DNA from 4 places in the Arthrobacter methylotrophus genome. Region 2 is predicted to be linked to each of the others. Evidence: riboswitches for the same ligand, from Rfam matches in the RefSeq annotation. Region 2 holds a riboswitch; each other region holds the start of a gene.

Evidence for each region. Region 2 has a riboswitch for glycine ahead of gcvP (aminomethyl-transferring glycine dehydrogenase). Riboswitches for the same ligand answer to the same signal wherever they lie in the genome.
Region 1: another riboswitch for glycine. It lies ahead of lipA (lipoyl synthase); the one in region 2 lies ahead of gcvP (aminomethyl-transferring glycine dehydrogenase).
Region 3: another riboswitch for glycine. It lies ahead of ABD884_RS23870 (glycine dehydrogenase (aminomethyl-transferring)); the one in region 2 lies ahead of gcvP (aminomethyl-transferring glycine dehydrogenase).
Region 4: another riboswitch for glycine. It lies ahead of lipA (lipoyl synthase); the one in region 2 lies ahead of gcvP (aminomethyl-transferring glycine dehydrogenase).

What each region holds. Positions count from the first base shown of each region.
Region 1 covers NZ_BAABED010000001.1:47,707-51,806, reverse strand. The annotation lists gene ABD884_RS00265 (MFS transporter) at 1-239, opposite strand, end outside; gene trmB (tRNA (guanosine(46)-N7)-methyltransferase TrmB) at 318-1,253, shown strand; glycine riboswitch at 1,376-1,473, shown strand; glycine riboswitch at 1,475-1,580, shown strand; gene lipA (lipoyl synthase) at 1,630-2,664, shown strand; gene ABD884_RS00250 (methylenetetrahydrofolate reductase) at 2,682-3,494, shown strand; gene ABD884_RS00245 (anti-sigma factor family protein) at 3,534-4,100, opposite strand, start outside.
Region 2 covers NZ_BAABED010000001.1:3,554,688-3,558,787, reverse strand. The annotation lists gene ABD884_RS18390 (MFS transporter) at 1-1,435, opposite strand, end outside; gene ABD884_RS18385 (TetR/AcrR family transcriptional regulator) at 1,505-2,053, shown strand; glycine riboswitch at 2,256-2,353, shown strand; glycine riboswitch at 2,355-2,488, shown strand; gene gcvP (aminomethyl-transferring glycine dehydrogenase) at 2,540-4,100, shown strand, end outside.
Region 3 covers NZ_BAABED010000001.1:4,634,356-4,638,455, forward strand. The annotation lists gene ABD884_RS23855 (PucR family transcriptional regulator) at 1-651, shown strand, start outside; gene cycA (D-serine/D-alanine/glycine transporter) at 680-2,155, opposite strand; gene ABD884_RS23865 (hypothetical protein) at 2,159-2,320, opposite strand; glycine riboswitch at 2,303-2,400, opposite strand; glycine riboswitch at 2,595-2,709, shown strand; partial or broken gene ABD884_RS23870 (glycine dehydrogenase (aminomethyl-transferring)) at 2,788-3,190, shown strand; partial or broken gene ABD884_RS23875 (serine hydroxymethyltransferase) at 3,193-3,496, shown strand; gene ABD884_RS23880 (FUSC family protein) at 3,590-4,100, shown strand, end outside.
Region 4 covers NZ_BAABED010000001.1:4,905,277-4,909,376, reverse strand. The annotation lists partial or broken gene ABD884_RS25225 (MFS transporter) at 1-135, opposite strand, end outside; partial or broken gene trmB (tRNA (guanosine(46)-N7)-methyltransferase TrmB) at 214-1,144, shown strand; glycine riboswitch at 1,266-1,362, shown strand; glycine riboswitch at 1,364-1,469, shown strand; partial or broken gene lipA (lipoyl synthase) at 1,519-2,551, shown strand; gene ABD884_RS25210 (methylenetetrahydrofolate reductase) at 2,569-3,381, shown strand; gene ABD884_RS25205 (anti-sigma factor family protein) at 3,421-4,100, opposite strand, start outside.

The sequences.
Region 1 (4,100 bases), 3.5 Mb from region 2:
CAGCCCGGCAGTCCGGCGTCGGCAGTGACTTCCGGAAGGACCGCCGAGAAGCTCGAAAACACCGTCCGCAAGTTCAACCCGATGAGCACGAGGCAGATGCCCAGGAGGACCGGTCCGCGGCGCGCCGTGACCCGGGTGGGCTCCGCGGCGGGAAGATCGTCAATCTCGGCGTCGACGAGGATCTCGGCGACGCCGAAGTGCTGGCTGGTGTTCTTGGGGGCGCTTGAAGCAGGGGTCACTACCCCATTCTGGCAGTTTGTCCACATACGCAGGTTCCGCCCGCCGGCCCTTCTCCCGGCGACGGTATTCTGGAGTGGATGAGTGAAACCCCAGATTCCCCCGAAACTTCCCACGAAACACCGCAGTCCTCGCGCCCTGTGACCCCTGGCACCCAAGCCTCCTTCGGCACCTATGGCGGCCGGCCGGTCAGTTTTGTGCGCCGCGGGACGCGCCTTCAGGGCCGCCGCCAGGCCGCGTGGGAAGAGCACTCGGACCGCTGGGCCGTCCAGGTTCCACGGCATGTCGCCAACACCTCGGTGCACCCGGATTACGTGTTCGACGCCGAAGCGGAGTTCGGGCGCGAGGCGCCGCTGATCGTCGAAATCGGCTCGGGACTTGGCGACGCCGTGTGCCATGCAGCAGAGGAAAACCCGGACAAGGATTTCCTCGCCGTGGAGGTCTACACGCCCGGACTAGCCAACACCATGATCAAGATCAACAGCCGTGGCCTCAGCAACGTGAGGGTGGTCGAAGCCAACGCCCCGGAGGTCCTGGCCACCATGCTCCCGGCGGGCTCGGTCAGCGAGCTGTGGGTCTTTTTCCCGGACCCGTGGCACAAGTCGCGGCACCACAAACGCCGCCTCATCCAACCGGCGTTCGCCGAACTCGCGGCACGGTCCCTCAAAAAGGGTGGCCTGTGGCGGATCGCCACCGACTGGTCCAACTACGCCGTTCACGTCCGCGAAGTCCTCGCCGGCTCCACTGAGTTTGAGAACCTGCACGACGGCGAGCGGACCGGCGCGGAAAGCCCCCTTACCCAGGTCTGGGAATCCGGCGTCGAATCCATGGTGGGAGGGGCCCCCGTCAAGGAAGGCCGCGCACCGGTCAGCACCGAACATACGGGCCCCAATGAGGGTGTGGATCACGTGGGTGGGTGGGCTCCGCGTTTCGATGGCCGGATCCGCACCAGCTTCGAAAACAAGGCCCACGAGGCCGGACGCATGATCTTCGACCTCAGCTACCGCAAGATCTAGTCACAACACGATGCGGGCTAGTCGCGAGCACGCAGTCTGGTCACCCTCGGTCCCCCTCATTGCGTGCCGTCCGGGCACCGGATACCATGTGAGACGTGTCACCGAAGGGTGGCACGTGCTTATGATCTGCGGCGGGAGAGTCCTGCCGGTACGTTCAGCAGGCGCCGTAGGAGCAAATCCTCCCCAGGAATCTCTCAGGCCCACGTACCGCCGCGGCAAGGCAACTCTGGAAAGCAGGCCGGGCAACCGGACTCACCGACGGTGCAAGCGGGCGGCTGCGAAAGCAGCGGACGCGGAATCTCTCAGGTCCAAGACAGAGCGGGGAGGGACCGAATCATCGTGGTGCGTCCGCGCCACCTGAATTATGGAGTTCCTCATGACCCTGGCACCTGAAGGCCGTAAGCTGCTGCGCGTTGAACAGCGCAATAAAGCCGTCCCGGTCGAACGCAAGCCCGAATGGATCAAGGCCAAGGTCCAGATGGGCCCGGAATTCGTGGGCCTGAAGAACCTCGTGAAAAAGGAAGGCCTGCACACCGTCTGCGAGGAAGCCGGCTGCCCTAACATCTTCGAATGCTGGGAAGACAAGGAAGCGACCTTCCTGATCGGCGGCTCCGAATGCACCCGCCGCTGCGACTTCTGCCAGATCGACACCGGCAAACCCTCACCGGTGGACATGTTCGAACCCACCAAGGTCGCCCGCTCCGTCCAGTCCATGGCCCTGCGCTACGCCACCGTGACCGGCGTGGCCCGCGACGACCTCGCCGACGAAGGCGTCTGGCTCTACGCCGAAACCGTCCGCAAGATCCACGAACTGAACCCCGGCACCGGCGTCGAACTGCTCATTCCGGACTTCTCCGGCAAACCCGAACACATCAACGCGATCTGCGACTCGAACCCGGAAGTCTTCGCGCACAACGTCGAAACCGTGCCCCGGATCTTCAAACGCATCCGCCCCGCGTTCCGCTACGACCGCTCCCTGGACGTCATCACCCAGGGCCGGGCCCGCGGCATGGTCACCAAATCCAACCTGATCCTGGGCATGGGCGAAACCCGCGAAGAAATCTCCGAAGCCCTGGCAGACCTGCACGCCGCGGGCTGCGACCTGATCACCATCACCCAATACCTGCGCCCCTCCGAACGGCACCTGCCCGTGGACCGCTGGGTCAAACCCCAGGAATTCGTCGACCTCGCCACCGAAGCCGAGGAAATCGGCTTCCTCGGCGTCATGTCCGGCCCCCTGGTCCGCTCCTCCTACCGCGCCGGCCGCCTCTGGGCCACCGCGATGCGCAAGAAAGGCCGCGAGATCCCGGTGCACTTAGAGCACATTGCCCACATCGCCGAAGGCATCCAGGACTCCGGCACCACCCGCCAGGAAGCCCGCACCCTCCTCGCACACCATGCGACGGCCTGATCCGTAAGGACCCCAGCATGTTCCCCACGCGGATTGAAATCATTCCCTCAGACGGAATCGTCGAGAAAGTCCAGGCCGAGGTGCCGCTTTCCACAACGCTCACCATTACGTGCTTGCCCCATCACGGGATCGCACAGACCATGGCGACAGCGGTCCGGCTCGGTTTGCTCGGCTACAACGTGATTCCGCACCTCGCGGCACGGCGGCTGGTGGACCGGGCTCAGCTTTCAGGCATCCTCCGGGACTGCGAGGCTGCCGGGATCACTGAGGTCTTTGCCATCGGCGGAGACGGACAGCAAGGCGCCGGCCCTTATGCGTCCTCCCTCCCCCTGTTGGAGGACATCGCGGAACATTCCGGCGGTAGGATCACGGCGGGCATTGCCGGCTACCCGGAGGGCCACCCTTCAGTGAGCGGGCTGGACCTGCTGGATGCCTTGTTGACCAAACAACACTTGGCCACCCACGTGGTCACGCAGATGTGCTTTTCCGCCCCGAAAATCCTCGACTACGCAGCACTCTTGCGTCGCGAGGGCGTGAAACTGCCGGTGTGGGCAGGGGTGCCCGGAGCCGTTCCGCGGACCAAACTGCTGGCCCTGGCAACCCAGATCGGCGTTGGGACCTCCCTGAAGTTCCTCAGCAGCAAAGGAACTCTTGCCCGCAAGCTGCTGAGCGGGGACAGGTACTCACCGGGAAGCCTGGTTTCCGAGCTCATGGCGCAGCCTGAAGGTATCTCGGGAATCCATCTCTATAGCTTCAACCGACTGGACATGCCCGCCTGGGAGCGAAGCGATCTGCCCGATCCGGCTGCCAGCGGAGCAGCACCCTCGTAGCCGGCTGGGAGCCGCCGGCCGACCAGGTCCCGGGAACCCCTAGCTTCCCGGGACCGAAATGACGGCGACCGTCTTTTGGGCATCGTCACGGAGTTCCACACCCGAGATCCCGGCGAGCTGGACCGGCGTCGCGCCCGTCACCTTGATGTGTCCGCTGGACGTCGCGGTCCAGCCGCAAGCCATCTCCTCCGTGCCATCGCGGCCCTTGACCCACAGGTACATCGTGCCTTGCAACGGCATGCTGCGGCCTTCCAGCTGCAACTCGGTTCCCCACGATTTCCTGACGAGCCCCACTGAGAGTTCCAAGCCGTTGTCGGTCTGCACGGAGTAGCTGGCGTCAGGCTTGGGTGGCTGGTTCAGCGCCGGCCCGGCCAGGATGCCCAAGCCAAGGCACGCGGCGGCCACCCCACTCACCAGGGCGATCCACCGGCGTCGGGATTTCCGGCGTCGCGCGGCCATTTTCAGAACGATCGGCTGCGGGAGCGTTTCGGAAAAGGCCCCCAAAAGTGAGCGAGCGTCGGAGGGGGCCGGCGTCGACCAGGAGGGCTGTGCAGCGGATTGCGCCGCGGCAGGGGGCTCGAGGGCGCTGCGCCCGGCGGCGAGCGC
Region 2 (4,100 bases):
CGGCCCGGGCGGCGGCGGTCAGGGTCCCTGCCAGTGGCTGCGGCAGGGCGGCTGCGGTGTCCATGGCTCCTGCGAGCGTCTCCCGGGAACGTTCCGCGGCATGCCCGGACAATTCGACGGGAAGCAGCAGGTGGTGCTGATAGGACGCCGTCAGTATGGAGCCGAGCACGGCTGTGCCCAGTAGCGAGCCGAGTTCGTATCCTGTCTCGGAGATCGCCGATGCCGCTCCGGCCTTGTCGGCGGGAACAGCACCCAGGATGAGGTCATTGGAAATGGTCTCCGCCGAGCCAACCCCCAAGGCGAGCAGGAGGAGTGCCGTCAGGAGGTACCCGGGCCCCTGGCCGTGGTTGCCCACGGCAGCCACGAGGTATCCCGCGGCACTGAGGGTGAGTCCGGCCGCCACGACCACTCCCGGACGGATCCGCTTGACCAGCGGAACCACCGCCAGGCCCGCCACGATGGTGGCCAGCAGCGCCGGAAGCATCGCGATTCCAGCCTGCATGGGGGACTGGCCTTCGACGAGCTGCAGATGCTGTGCGAAGAAGTAGATGAAGCCGGTCATGGAGAACAGGGACAGGACGTTGGCGGTGATCGCCGTGCTGAACACCTTGTTCCGGAAAAGCTTCACGTCCAGCATGGGAGAAGCCAAAGAGCGCTGCCTGCGGACAAAAGCGATTCCCATAGCCACGCCGAACGCCATGTAGGTTGCAGGTCCCGGCCCGAATCCGTGCGTTGCGAACTCTTTGACGCCATAGACCACGGGCGCCATGGTCAGGACGGATAGCACAATGCTGGCGATGTCCGGCTTGCCCGGATTGCGATCCTTGGACTCGGGGATGAAAGCCGGGCCGAAGGCGAGCAGGGGCAGTAGCAGGGGCACGGCTACCAGGAAGACGGCTCCCCACCAGAAGTGCTCCACGAGCCAGCCGCCGAAGATCGGCCCGAGCGCTGCGCCGCCGGAGAATCCCGCGGCCCATATCGCGACGGCAAGACGGCGGCGGTTAGGGTCCGGGAAGATGTTGCGGATCAGGGAAAGCGTGGACGGCATGAGCATGGCTCCGAAGATCGCCATGCCAGCGCGTCCGGCGATGAGCCATTCGGCTGACGGTGCGAAAGCGGTGGCTGCGGAAACGGCCGCGAAGCCAGTGCTGCCGATCATCAGCAATCGGCGGCGGCCGATCCGGTCTCCCAGGTTGCCCATGGACACGAGTAACGCAGCCAGCACCAGCGCATAGACGTCGACGATCCACAGCAACTGCACGCCGCCGACCTCCAGTGTCCGTGCGATTGCCGGCAGGGCAAATGTGAGCGCGGTATTGTCCACAGCCACCAGCAGCACGGGGAACATCAGGAGTGTCAAGGCAGCCCAATCGCGCCAGGGGGCGGACTGGGTCGAGGGGATGCGTGGGTACTGGGTTGTGGACGGGCTGAACATGAACGTTACTATACCGTCTGGACGGTATAGTTTCAATCTACTGTATCCAACTGAGGGATGATGGACACCATGCCGCGAAAACCTATTGCCCGGGACGCTGTCCTGGATGCCTTTGAAGCACTGCTGATCGAGGTGGGGGAGCGAGCTGCCACCCTTGACGCCGTCGCCAAACGCGCAGGAGTCTCCAAAGGCGGCTTGCTCTACCATTTCCCCAACAAGGAAGCCATGATCAGCTCCTTGCTGGAACGCATGGACAGGCTGGCAGCACAGGACATCGAGGCAATGAAGGCAGCTCCCGAAGGTGCGGCCGCGTTCTTCATCAAGTCCTCCCTTTGGGCGGACACCCCCTTGGACCGGGTGTTTGTGGCAGCCACACGGCTCGCGGAGGTGGCGCATCAAGAAACCCGCAGGCGCTTCGCCGGGATCCAGCAACAATGGCTGGATGTGCTCGCCGAGGAAGTGGGCCCCGAGATGGCCAAGGCGGTCCGATATATGGGTGATGGGCTCTACTTCAATGCGATGCTTGAAGGCGGCGCTGGCGATGCGGAAGTCAAGGCCAGCGCGAGGAACACCGACGTCGGTGCGCTGCTTGCCGCCGTCGAACGCCTCCGAAACTAAGCGCCGGCCCAACTAGCTCGCAGTTAACGTCGTTTTGAGCCCTCAAAGCGACAACAACTGCGAGCTAGTTGGGAAAGCCGGGCGACGACGATGACATTATTTGCGGACACGGGCAGTCCATAGGACAATTGGTAGTTGTGGCAGTCGTCACCGGCAGCCACGGTCGATTCACACAGTCATTTCACACAACTGAATACGCCTTTGATCTGCGGCGGGAGAGTCCTGCAGGCATGTGATGCAGGCGCCGTAGGAGCAAATCCTCCCCAGGAATCTCTCAGGCCCACGCACCGCCGCGGCAAGGCAACTCTGGAAAGCAGCACGCTGTCCACCGGTGTCCGTGACACCCGACGGCGCTGTGCTCACCGACGGTGCAAGCGAAGCAGTGCGAAAGCGCGGATTTGCGGAAACTCTCAGGTCCAATACAGAGCGGGGAGGAACCCGATTAGCTGTGGCGTACCCACGCCGCCTTAGTAATGGAGTTCCTTCGTGACGGTTAGTTCAACCTCCACCACATTCGTTGACCGGCATATCGGCGCCCGGCGCCAAGCCGACATTGACGTCATGCTCAAGTCTGTTGGATACCACAGTGTCGATTCGCTCGTTGACACCGCGGTTCCCAACGACATCCGCCAGGACGTCGCCCTAAGGCTCCAGGACGCCCTCAGCGAGGTCGAAGTCCTCGCTGAACTGCGCAAGCTGGCGGCCAAGAACAAGACGGCCGTGCAGATGATCGGCCAGGGCTACTACGACACCGTCACTCCGCCGGTGATCCGCCGGAACGTCCTCGAATCCCCAGCGTGGTACACGGCTTACACGCCCTACCAGCCGGAGATTTCCCAGGGCCGCCTCGAGGCGCTGCTGAACTTCCAGACCATGGTCCAGGACCTCGTGGGCCTGCCCATCGCCAACGCCTCCTTGCTGGACGAAGCCACCGCCGTCGCCGAGGCAGTCCTCATGATGCGCAGGGCCAACAAGAACAAGAACGCGGCCGCAGGCAAGACCGTCCTCGACGCCGACTGCCTCCCGCAGACCATCGCCATCGTCAAGGGCCGCGCCGAGGCGCTGGGCTTCGAGGTCGAGATCGCCGATCTGTCCCAAGGCCTGCCCGACGGCGACATCAACGGTATCGTCCTCCAGCAGCCGGGCGTTTCCGGCCGCGTGTTCGACCACTCCGCCGTGATCGCCGCCGCCAAGGAACGCGGCGCACTCGTCACCGTTGCCGCGGACCTCCTGGCCCTCACCCTGATCACGCCTCCCGGCGAGCAGGGCGCCGACATCGCCGTCGGTTCCACCCAGCGCTTTGGCGTTCCGCTGTTCTTCGGTGGCCCCCACGCCGCCTACATGGCCGTCCAGAAGGGCCTCGAGCGCTCGATGCCGGGCCGCTTGGTGGGAGTTTCCAAGGACGACGCCGGGACTCCCGCGTATCGCCTGGCGCTGCAGACCCGCGAGCAGCACATCCGCCGCGAGAAGGCCACGTCCAACATCTGTACCGCGCAGGCGCTGCTGGCCATCGTCTCCTCGATGTACGCCGTTTACCACGGCCCGGACGGCCTGAAGGCGATCGCCGAAACCGCCCACAACCACGCTCGGACCTTGGCCACGTCCTTGAAGGCCGCCGGCCTTGAGGTTCTGCACGGCAGCTTCTTCGACACCGTCACCGTCCGGGTCCCGGGCAAGGCTGCCGAGATCGTCGCTTCTGCGGAAGCGAAGGGGATCAACCTGCGCGGTATCGACGCCGACACGGTCGGCGTGTCTGTTGATGAAACAACGACGACGGCGATCCTCGCCGACGTTGTCGCCGCCTTCGGTGCCCCTGTGTCCAGTGACGGCGAGGGGTTCGCCCTGGATGCCGCCGTCGAACGTTCTTCCGATTACCTGCAGCACCCGGTGTTCAACACCCACCGTTCAGAAACCCAGCTGCTGCGCTACATCCGCAAGCTCTCGGACCGCGACCTCGCTCTGGACCGCACCATGATCCCGTTGGGTTCGTGCACCATGAAGCTGAACGCCACTGCCGAGATGGAAGCCATCTCCTGGCCGGAGTTCG
Region 3 (4,100 bases), 1.1 Mb from region 2:
CGCCTGGGAGTCGCGGAACTGGAGAGTCGCCTGAGTGCTTTTGATGTCCCGGCCCAAGATTTCGTGATGGTCGCGATAGCGGCCGACGACGGCGAGCGGCTGGCGAACGTCCACGTGGAACTGTGGCGCCACGGATTTCCAGCCGCCTGCCTCCGGCGTTTCAATACACTTCATGTGGCGGTCTCTACAGCGGTTACCGACGACGTCTTGATCCATTGCGCGGGGCCCGATGTCCGGATTGGCATCAGTTCACCGACGTCCGCCGCCGGCATCCAGCGTGCACTGCAGGAATCGCTGTGGGCGCTCGGTTCAGCCAAAGGCAACGCCGTCAACCTGGCCCACTACGCCGACGGACCGTCCTGGCTGGGCCTCACGAGTTTCGAGGAAGGCACGGCGTTGGTCCAGCGGCTGCTCGGCCCGATCTTCGCATATGAACAGGGCCAGGAAGGGGACCTCATCGTGACTTTGAGGACCTACCTGGACACCCAGAGGTCGTGGCAAAAGACCGCTGCGGCCCTCTTCGCCCACCGGCAAACCGTCATCTACCGTATCCGGAAAATCGGCGAATTGACGGGGCTGGACATGGGCGAAACGTCCACGTTGGCGCAGCTTTGGTTTGCTCTCCAGATTCACGAGGCCATGCATCAGTAGGCTCTCCTGCCGGGGCGTGCGGCTTGGGTCAGGGAAGAGCGGCGGCCTGGTTCGCGGCATCCTGCTCGGACTCGAGTTCTTCCTGGAATCTTGCGTACCGGGCCAAATGGGTGCTACGGCGCCGTAGGAAGAACCATGCGACGCCGAGCATGATGAACCATGCCGGGGTCGCCAAGAGCGCCACGAGGGTATCGGGCTGCGTTGTCAGGGTCCACAGGACAAAGCCGAAGAACGCGAACACTACCCAGACCATCACGATGCCACCGGGCATCTTGAACTTCGAGGTATCGTGCAAATGCGGGCGACGACGGCGGTAGGCGAGGTAGCTGGCCATGATGATCGACCACACGAAGACGAAGCAGACGGCCGACACGGTGGTCACCATGTCGAACGCCTTGCCGATGTCCTGTCCGGCGTACATCAGAACGACGCCGGACAGCAGCAGAACGCAGGACAGGAACAAGGCGTTGCGGGGGACCTTTCGGCGGGAAAGGCCGCTGAACACGGCGGGCGCGTCACCCTCCTGGGCCAGGCCGTAGACCATGCGGGACGTGGAGTAGATGCCGGAGTTGGCCGATGACATGGCCGAGCTGAGCACCACGAGGTTCACCACGGTGGCGGCGGCACCCAGTCCAGCAAGGGAGAACATAGCGATGAACGGGCTGTGGCCGGCGGCGAACTGGGTCCAAGGAGTGACGGACATCAGGATGATGAGGGCGCCCACGTAGAAGAGGAGCACGCGCACCGGGATGGAGTTGATCGCTCTGGGCAGGTTCTTCTCCGGGTCCTTCGCTTCTGCGGCGGTGGTGCCTACCAGCTCAATGCCGACGAACGCGAAGACTGCGATCTGGAAGCCGGCCACGAAACCCATGAACTCGTTCGGGAAGAAGCCCCCGTGGCTCCATAAGTTGCTGAAGCTTGCCGGTCCGGCGCCGGACCGGAACCCGCTGAAGATCATGAACAGGCCAACCACGATCAGGGCGGCGATCGCGATGATCTTGATGAGTGCGAACCAGAATTCGGTCTCGCCGAACGCCTTTACCGTGGTCAGGTTCAGGAGCAACAGGATGGCGATGGTCGCCAGGCCAGGAACCCATAGCGGGAGGCCCGGCCAGAGTTCCTTTGAGTAACCGGCGATGGCAATGACATCCGCGATGCCGGTGATCACCCAGCAAAACCAGTAGGTCCAGCCAGTGAAGAAACCTGCCCACGGACCCAGGAGGTCCGCGGCAAAATCGCTGAAGGACTTGTAGTGCAAGTTGGACAGCAGCAGTTCGCCCATGGCGCGCATGACGAAGAACAGCATGAAGCCGATGATCATGTAGACGAAGATGACCGAGGGGCCGGCCGCGGAAATGGTCTTGCCCGAACCCATGAACAGACCAGTGCCGATCGCCCCGCCGATAGCAATCAGCTGGATGTGCCGGTTGCTGAGCTGGCGGTCAAGATGTGGTGTTTCGACGGCTTTGGCGGGCGGGTGATGAATCGTCAAGAGGAACTCCATCGTTCAAGTGACACCAAAGGCGCCACGATGATTCGGGGTTCCTCCCCGCACTGTCTTGGACCTGAGAGATTCCGCAGCGCCGTGCTTTCGCATGGTTCCGCTTGCCCCGTCGGTGAGCCCGGTTGCCGGGCTGCTTTCCAGAGTTGCCTCGCCGCGGCGGTACATGGGCCTGAGAGTTTCCTGGGGAGGATTTGCTCCTACGGCGCCTACTGAATGTACCGGCAGGGCTCTCCCGCCGCAGATCATAAGCAGTATTCAGTTGGGTGAAGAGAATCGCGGATGTGGAGGATCGGCCCTTCCGGGTGGCCACCGATTCAGTGTGGGATAGCTCACCAAGAAATGTCAATTCCGCCTTTGTTTCGTCACCTAGGTGCCCGCTGAGTGCCGTTTTCGAACCAGATGTTGCCCCGACTCTGACCTTGTGTGTATGGTGTGAGCCGAATCACCCTCTGGAAAGCAGCAAGGCTCCGGCCTGGCTCACCGACGGTGCAAGCGCAACACAAGGTGACAATGTGTTCTGCGGAATCTCTCAGGTCCAAGACAGTGCGGGGAGGAACCCAATCCAAGCCGTGCCACTGTGGCCGGTCCTATCTTGGAGTTCCTCGTGACTGTTCAATCAACCCTCACCGCTTTTGGCCAACGCCTCCTTGCTGGACGAAGCGACCGCCGTGGCCGAAGCGGTGTTGATGATGCGCAGGGCGAACAAGAACAAGTCCGCTCATGATGGTAAGACCGTCCTTGACGCCGACTGCTTCGGGCCGGGTGTTCGATCACTCTGCCGTGATCGCCGCCGCGAATGAACGCGGCGCTTTGGTCACGGTTGCCGCTGATCTTTTGGCGCCGACCTTGATTTTGGCGCCGACCTTGATCATGCCTCCAGGCGAGCAGGGCGCCGACATCGCCGTCGGCTCCACGCAGCGCTTCGGCGTTCCGCTGTTCTTCGGCGGCCCGCACGCGGCCTACATCGCCGTCCAGAAGGGCCTTGAACGCTCGATGCCGGGCCGCCTGGTGGGCGTTTCCAAGGACGACGCCGGGCCGAGTTCAAGGAACGCCAGGAGCGTGTTCTGGCCGGTGCCCGGATCCTGGCCGACGTGACTGCGAAGGACCGCGACGCGGTTCCGTTCGACCCGCGCCCGCCCATGGTCACGTCCGGTCTGCGGATCGGCACCCCGGCACTGGCCACGCGCGGCTTCGGCGAAGCGGCGTTCCGCGAGGTTGCGGACATCATTGCCCAGGCACTGATCGCCGACGCCGACGCCGACCTTTTCCGGCCTGCGTCACCGCGTGGAGGCCCTCGCCGCCGCGCACCCGCTCTACCCGGGCGTCGCGAACCTTAGCTGATGGAGAAGCCCGGCGCCCGGAGCGTAAGATTCGAAACGGACGCCAGCGCCGCCGTCGTACTTCTTGACCCTGCGATGAGAGGCAAGCCGCGACGTGAACGCCTTGGCAGAGATGTTCAGGATCGGTCCCGGCAACAAGGACCATTACCCGGCTGTGCGCTGTGCCGTGGGCGTCTTCCTGCCGTTGATCATCCTCGTGTTGTTCGGACGGCTGGACCTTGTGGTTTTCGCCAGTTTTGCTGCGTTCACCAATATTTATGGCCGCAACGAGCCCCACAGCCACCGTTTTCGAAGCCAACTCCGGGCAGGTTCGTTGCTGCTGGGCATCATCCTGCTCGCTACTTTGACGGCCAGGGCTGCGCAGGGCTCCGACGCGTACGTGTGGATCCTCACGATCGGCACCACGTTGGTTGCTGCGCTTTGCTCCGTGACGACTGCGCTGTGGCGGCTTCGACCGGCAGGTTCCCTCTTCCACATTTTCGCTTTTGCTGCGATCGCCTCCGTGCCCCAGCAGCCGCCCCTCTGGGAAGGGATGCTGGCTGCCGTTTTGACTGCGGTGTTGGCGTTGCTGATCGGAATGTCTGCGCGGGTGGTCCCAAGCCACC
Region 4 (4,100 bases), 1.4 Mb from region 2:
GAGGACCGGTCCGCGGCGCGCCGTGACCCGGGTGGGCTCCGCGGCGGGAAGATCGTCAATCTCGGCGTCGACGAGGATCTCGGCGACGCCGAAGTGCTGGCTGGTGTTCTTGGGGGCGCTTGAAGCAGGGGTCACTACCCCATTCTGGCAGTTTGTCCACATACGCAGGTTCCGCCCGCCGGCCCTTCTCCCGGCGACGGTATTCTGGAGTGGATGAGTGAAACCCAGATTCCCCGAAACTTCCCACGAAACACCGCAGTCCTCGCGCCCTGTGACCCTGGCACCCAAGCCTCCTTCGGCACCTATGGCGGCCGGCCGGTCAGTTTTGTGCGCCGCGGGACGCGCCTTCAGGGCCGCCGCCAGGCCGCGTGGGAAGAGCACTCGGACCGCTGGGCCGTCCAGGTTCCACGGCATGTCGCCAACACCTCGGTGCACCCGGATTACGTGTTCGACGCCGAAGCGGAGTTCGGGCGCGAGGCGCCGCTGATCGTCGAAATCGGCTCGGGACTTGGCGACGCCGTGTGCCATGCAGCAGAGGAAAACCCGGACAAGGATTTCCTCGCCGTGGAGGTCTACACGCCCGGACTAGCCAACACCATGATCAAGATCAACAGCCGTGGCCTCAGCAACGTGAGGGTGGTCGAAGCCAACGCCCCGGAGGTCCTGGCCACCATGCTCCCGGCGGCTCGGTCAGCGAGCTGTGGGTCTTTTTCCCGGACCCGTGGCACAAGTCGCGGCACCACAAACGCCGCCTCATCCAACCGGCGTTCGCCGAACTCGCGGCACGGTCCCTCAAAAAGGGTGGCCTGTGGCGGATCGCCACCGACTGGTCCAACTACGCCGTTCACGTCCGCGAAGTCCTCGCCGGCTCCACTGAGTTTGAGAACCTGCACGACGGCGAGCGGACCGGCGCGGAAAGCCCCTTACCCAGGTCTGGGAATCCGGCGTCGAATCCATGGTGGGAGGGGCCCCCGTCAAGGAAGGCCGCGCACCGGTCAGCACCGAACATACGGGCCCCAATGAGGGTGTGGATCACGTGGGTGGGTGGGCTCCGCGTTTCGATGGCCGGATCCGCACCAGCTTCGAAAACAAGGCCCACGAGGCCGGACGCATGATCTTCGACCTCAGCTACCGCAAGATCTAGTCACAACACGATGCGGGCTAGTCGCGAGCACGCAGTCTGGTCACCTCGGTCCCCCTCATTGCGTGCCGTCCGGGCACCGGATACCATGTGAGACGTGTCACCGAAGGGTGGCACGTGCTTATGATCTGCGGCGGGAGAGTCCTGCCGGTACGTTCAGCAGGCGCCGTAGGAGCAAATCCTCCCAGGAATCTCTCAGGCCCACGTACCGCCGCGGCAAGGCAACTCTGGAAAGCAGGCCGGGCAACCGGACTCACCGACGGTGCAAGCGGGCGGCTGCGAAAGCAGCGGACGCGGAATCTCTCAGGTCCAAGACAGAGCGGGGAGGGACCGAATCATCGTGGTGCGTCCGCGCCACCTGAATTATGGAGTTCCTCATGACCCTGGCACCTGAAGGCCGTAAGCTGCTGCGCGTTGAACAGCGCAATAAAGCCGTCCCGGTCGAACGCAAGCCCGAATGGATCAAGGCCAAGGTCCAGATGGGCCCGGAATTCGTGGGCCTGAAGAACCTCGTGAAAAAGGAAGGCCTGCACACCGTCTGCGAGGAAGCCGGCTGCCCTAACATCTTCGAATGCTGGGAAGACAAGGAAGCGACCTTCCTGATCGGCGGCTCCGAATGCACCCGCCGCTGCGACTTCTGCCAGATCGACACCGGCAAACCTCACCGGTGGACATGTTCGAACCCACCAAGGTCGCCCGCTCCGTCCAGTCCATGGCCCTGCGCTACGCCACCGTGACCGGCGTGGCCCGCGACGACCTCGCCGACGAAGGCGTCTGGCTCTACGCCGAAACCGTCCGCAAGATCCACGAACTGAACCCCGGCACCGGCGTCGAACTGCTCATTCCGGACTTCTCCGGCAAACCCGAACACATCAACGCGATCTGCGACTCGAACCGGAAGTCTTCGCGCACAACGTCGAAACCGTGCCCCGGATCTTCAAACGCATCCGCCCCGCGTTCCGCTACGACCGCTCCCTGGACGTCATCACCCAGGGCCGGGCCCGCGGCATGGTCACCAAATCCAACCTGATCCTGGGCATGGGCGAAACCCGCGAAGAAATCTCCGAAGCCCTGGCAGACCTGCACGCCGCGGGCTGCGACCTGATCACCATCACCCAATACCTGCGCCCCTCCGAACGGCACCTGCCCGTGGACCGCTGGGTCAAACCCCAGGAATTCGTCGACCTCGCCACCGAAGCCGAGGAAATCGGCTTCCTCGGCGTCATGTCCGGCCCCCTGGTCCGCTCCTCCTACCGCGCCGGCCGCCTCTGGGCCACCGCGATGCGCAAGAAAGGCCGCGAGATCCCGGTGCACTTAGAGCACATTGCCCACATCGCCGAAGGCATCCAGGACTCCGGCACCACCCGCCAGGAAGCCCGCACCCTCCTCGCACACCATGCGACGGCCTGATCCGTAAGGACCCCAGCATGTTCCCCACGCGGATTGAAATCATTCCCTCAGACGGAATCGTCGAGAAAGTCCAGGCCGAGGTGCCGCTTTCCACAACGCTCACCATTACGTGCTTGCCCCATCACGGGATCGCACAGACCATGGCGACAGCGGTCCGGCTCGGTTTGCTCGGCTACAACGTGATTCCGCACCTCGCGGCACGGCGGCTGGTGGACCGGGCTCAGCTTTCAGGCATCCTCCGGGACTGCGAGGCTGCCGGGATCACTGAGGTCTTTGCCATCGGCGGAGACGGACAGCAAGGCGCCGGCCCTTATGCGTCCTCCCTCCCCCTGTTGGAGGACATCGCGGAACATTCCGGCGGTAGGATCACGGCGGGCATTGCCGGCTACCCGGAGGGCCACCCTTCAGTGAGCGGGCTGGACCTGCTGGATGCCTTGTTGACCAAACAACACTTGGCCACCCACGTGGTCACGCAGATGTGCTTTTCCGCCCCGAAAATCCTCGACTACGCAGCACTCTTGCGTCGCGAGGGCGTGAAACTGCCGGTGTGGGCAGGGGTGCCCGGAGCCGTTCCGCGGACCAAACTGCTGGCCCTGGCAACCCAGATCGGCGTTGGGACCTCCCTGAAGTTCCTCAGCAGCAAAGGAACTCTTGCCCGCAAGCTGCTGAGCGGGGACAGGTACTCACCGGGAAGCCTGGTTTCCGAGCTCATGGCGCAGCCTGAAGGTATCTCGGGAATCCATCTCTATAGCTTCAACCGACTGGACATGCCCGCCTGGGAGCGAAGCGATCTGCCCGATCCGGCTGCCAGCGGAGCAGCACCCTCGTAGCCGGCTGGGAGCCGCCGGCCGACCAGGTCCCGGGAACCCCTAGCTTCCCGGGACCGAAATGACGGCGACCGTCTTTTGGGCATCGTCACGGAGTTCCACACCCGAGATCCCGGCGAGCTGGACCGGCGTCGCGCCCGTCACCTTGATGTGTCCGCTGGACGTCGCGGTCCAGCCGCAAGCCATCTCCTCCGTGCCATCGCGGCCCTTGACCCACAGGTACATCGTGCCTTGCAACGGCATGCTGCGGCCTTCCAGCTGCAACTCGGTTCCCCACGATTTCCTGACGAGCCCCACTGAGAGTTCCAAGCCGTTGTCGGTCTGCACGGAGTAGCTGGCGTCAGGCTTGGGTGGCTGGTTCAGCGCCGGCCCGGCCAGGATGCCCAAGCCAAGGCACGCGGCGGCCACCCCACTCACCAGGGCGATCCACCGGCGTCGGGATTTCCGGCGTCGCGCGGCCATTTTCAGAACGATCGGCTGCGGGAGCGTTTCGGAAAAGGCCCCCAAAAGTGAGCGAGCGTCGGAGGGGGCCGGCGTCGACCAGGAGGGCTGTGCAGCGGATTGCGCCGCGGCAGGGGGCTCGAGGGCGCTGCGCCCGGCGGCGAGCGCGACGGCGTCGGGCACGGGGACGGCATCGAGGAGCGCCGGGAGGCTCTCCAGCTCGGCCAGCTCGCCCCTGCAATCCGTGCAGGCTTCCAGGTGCGCCTCGAAGGCTCGGGCTT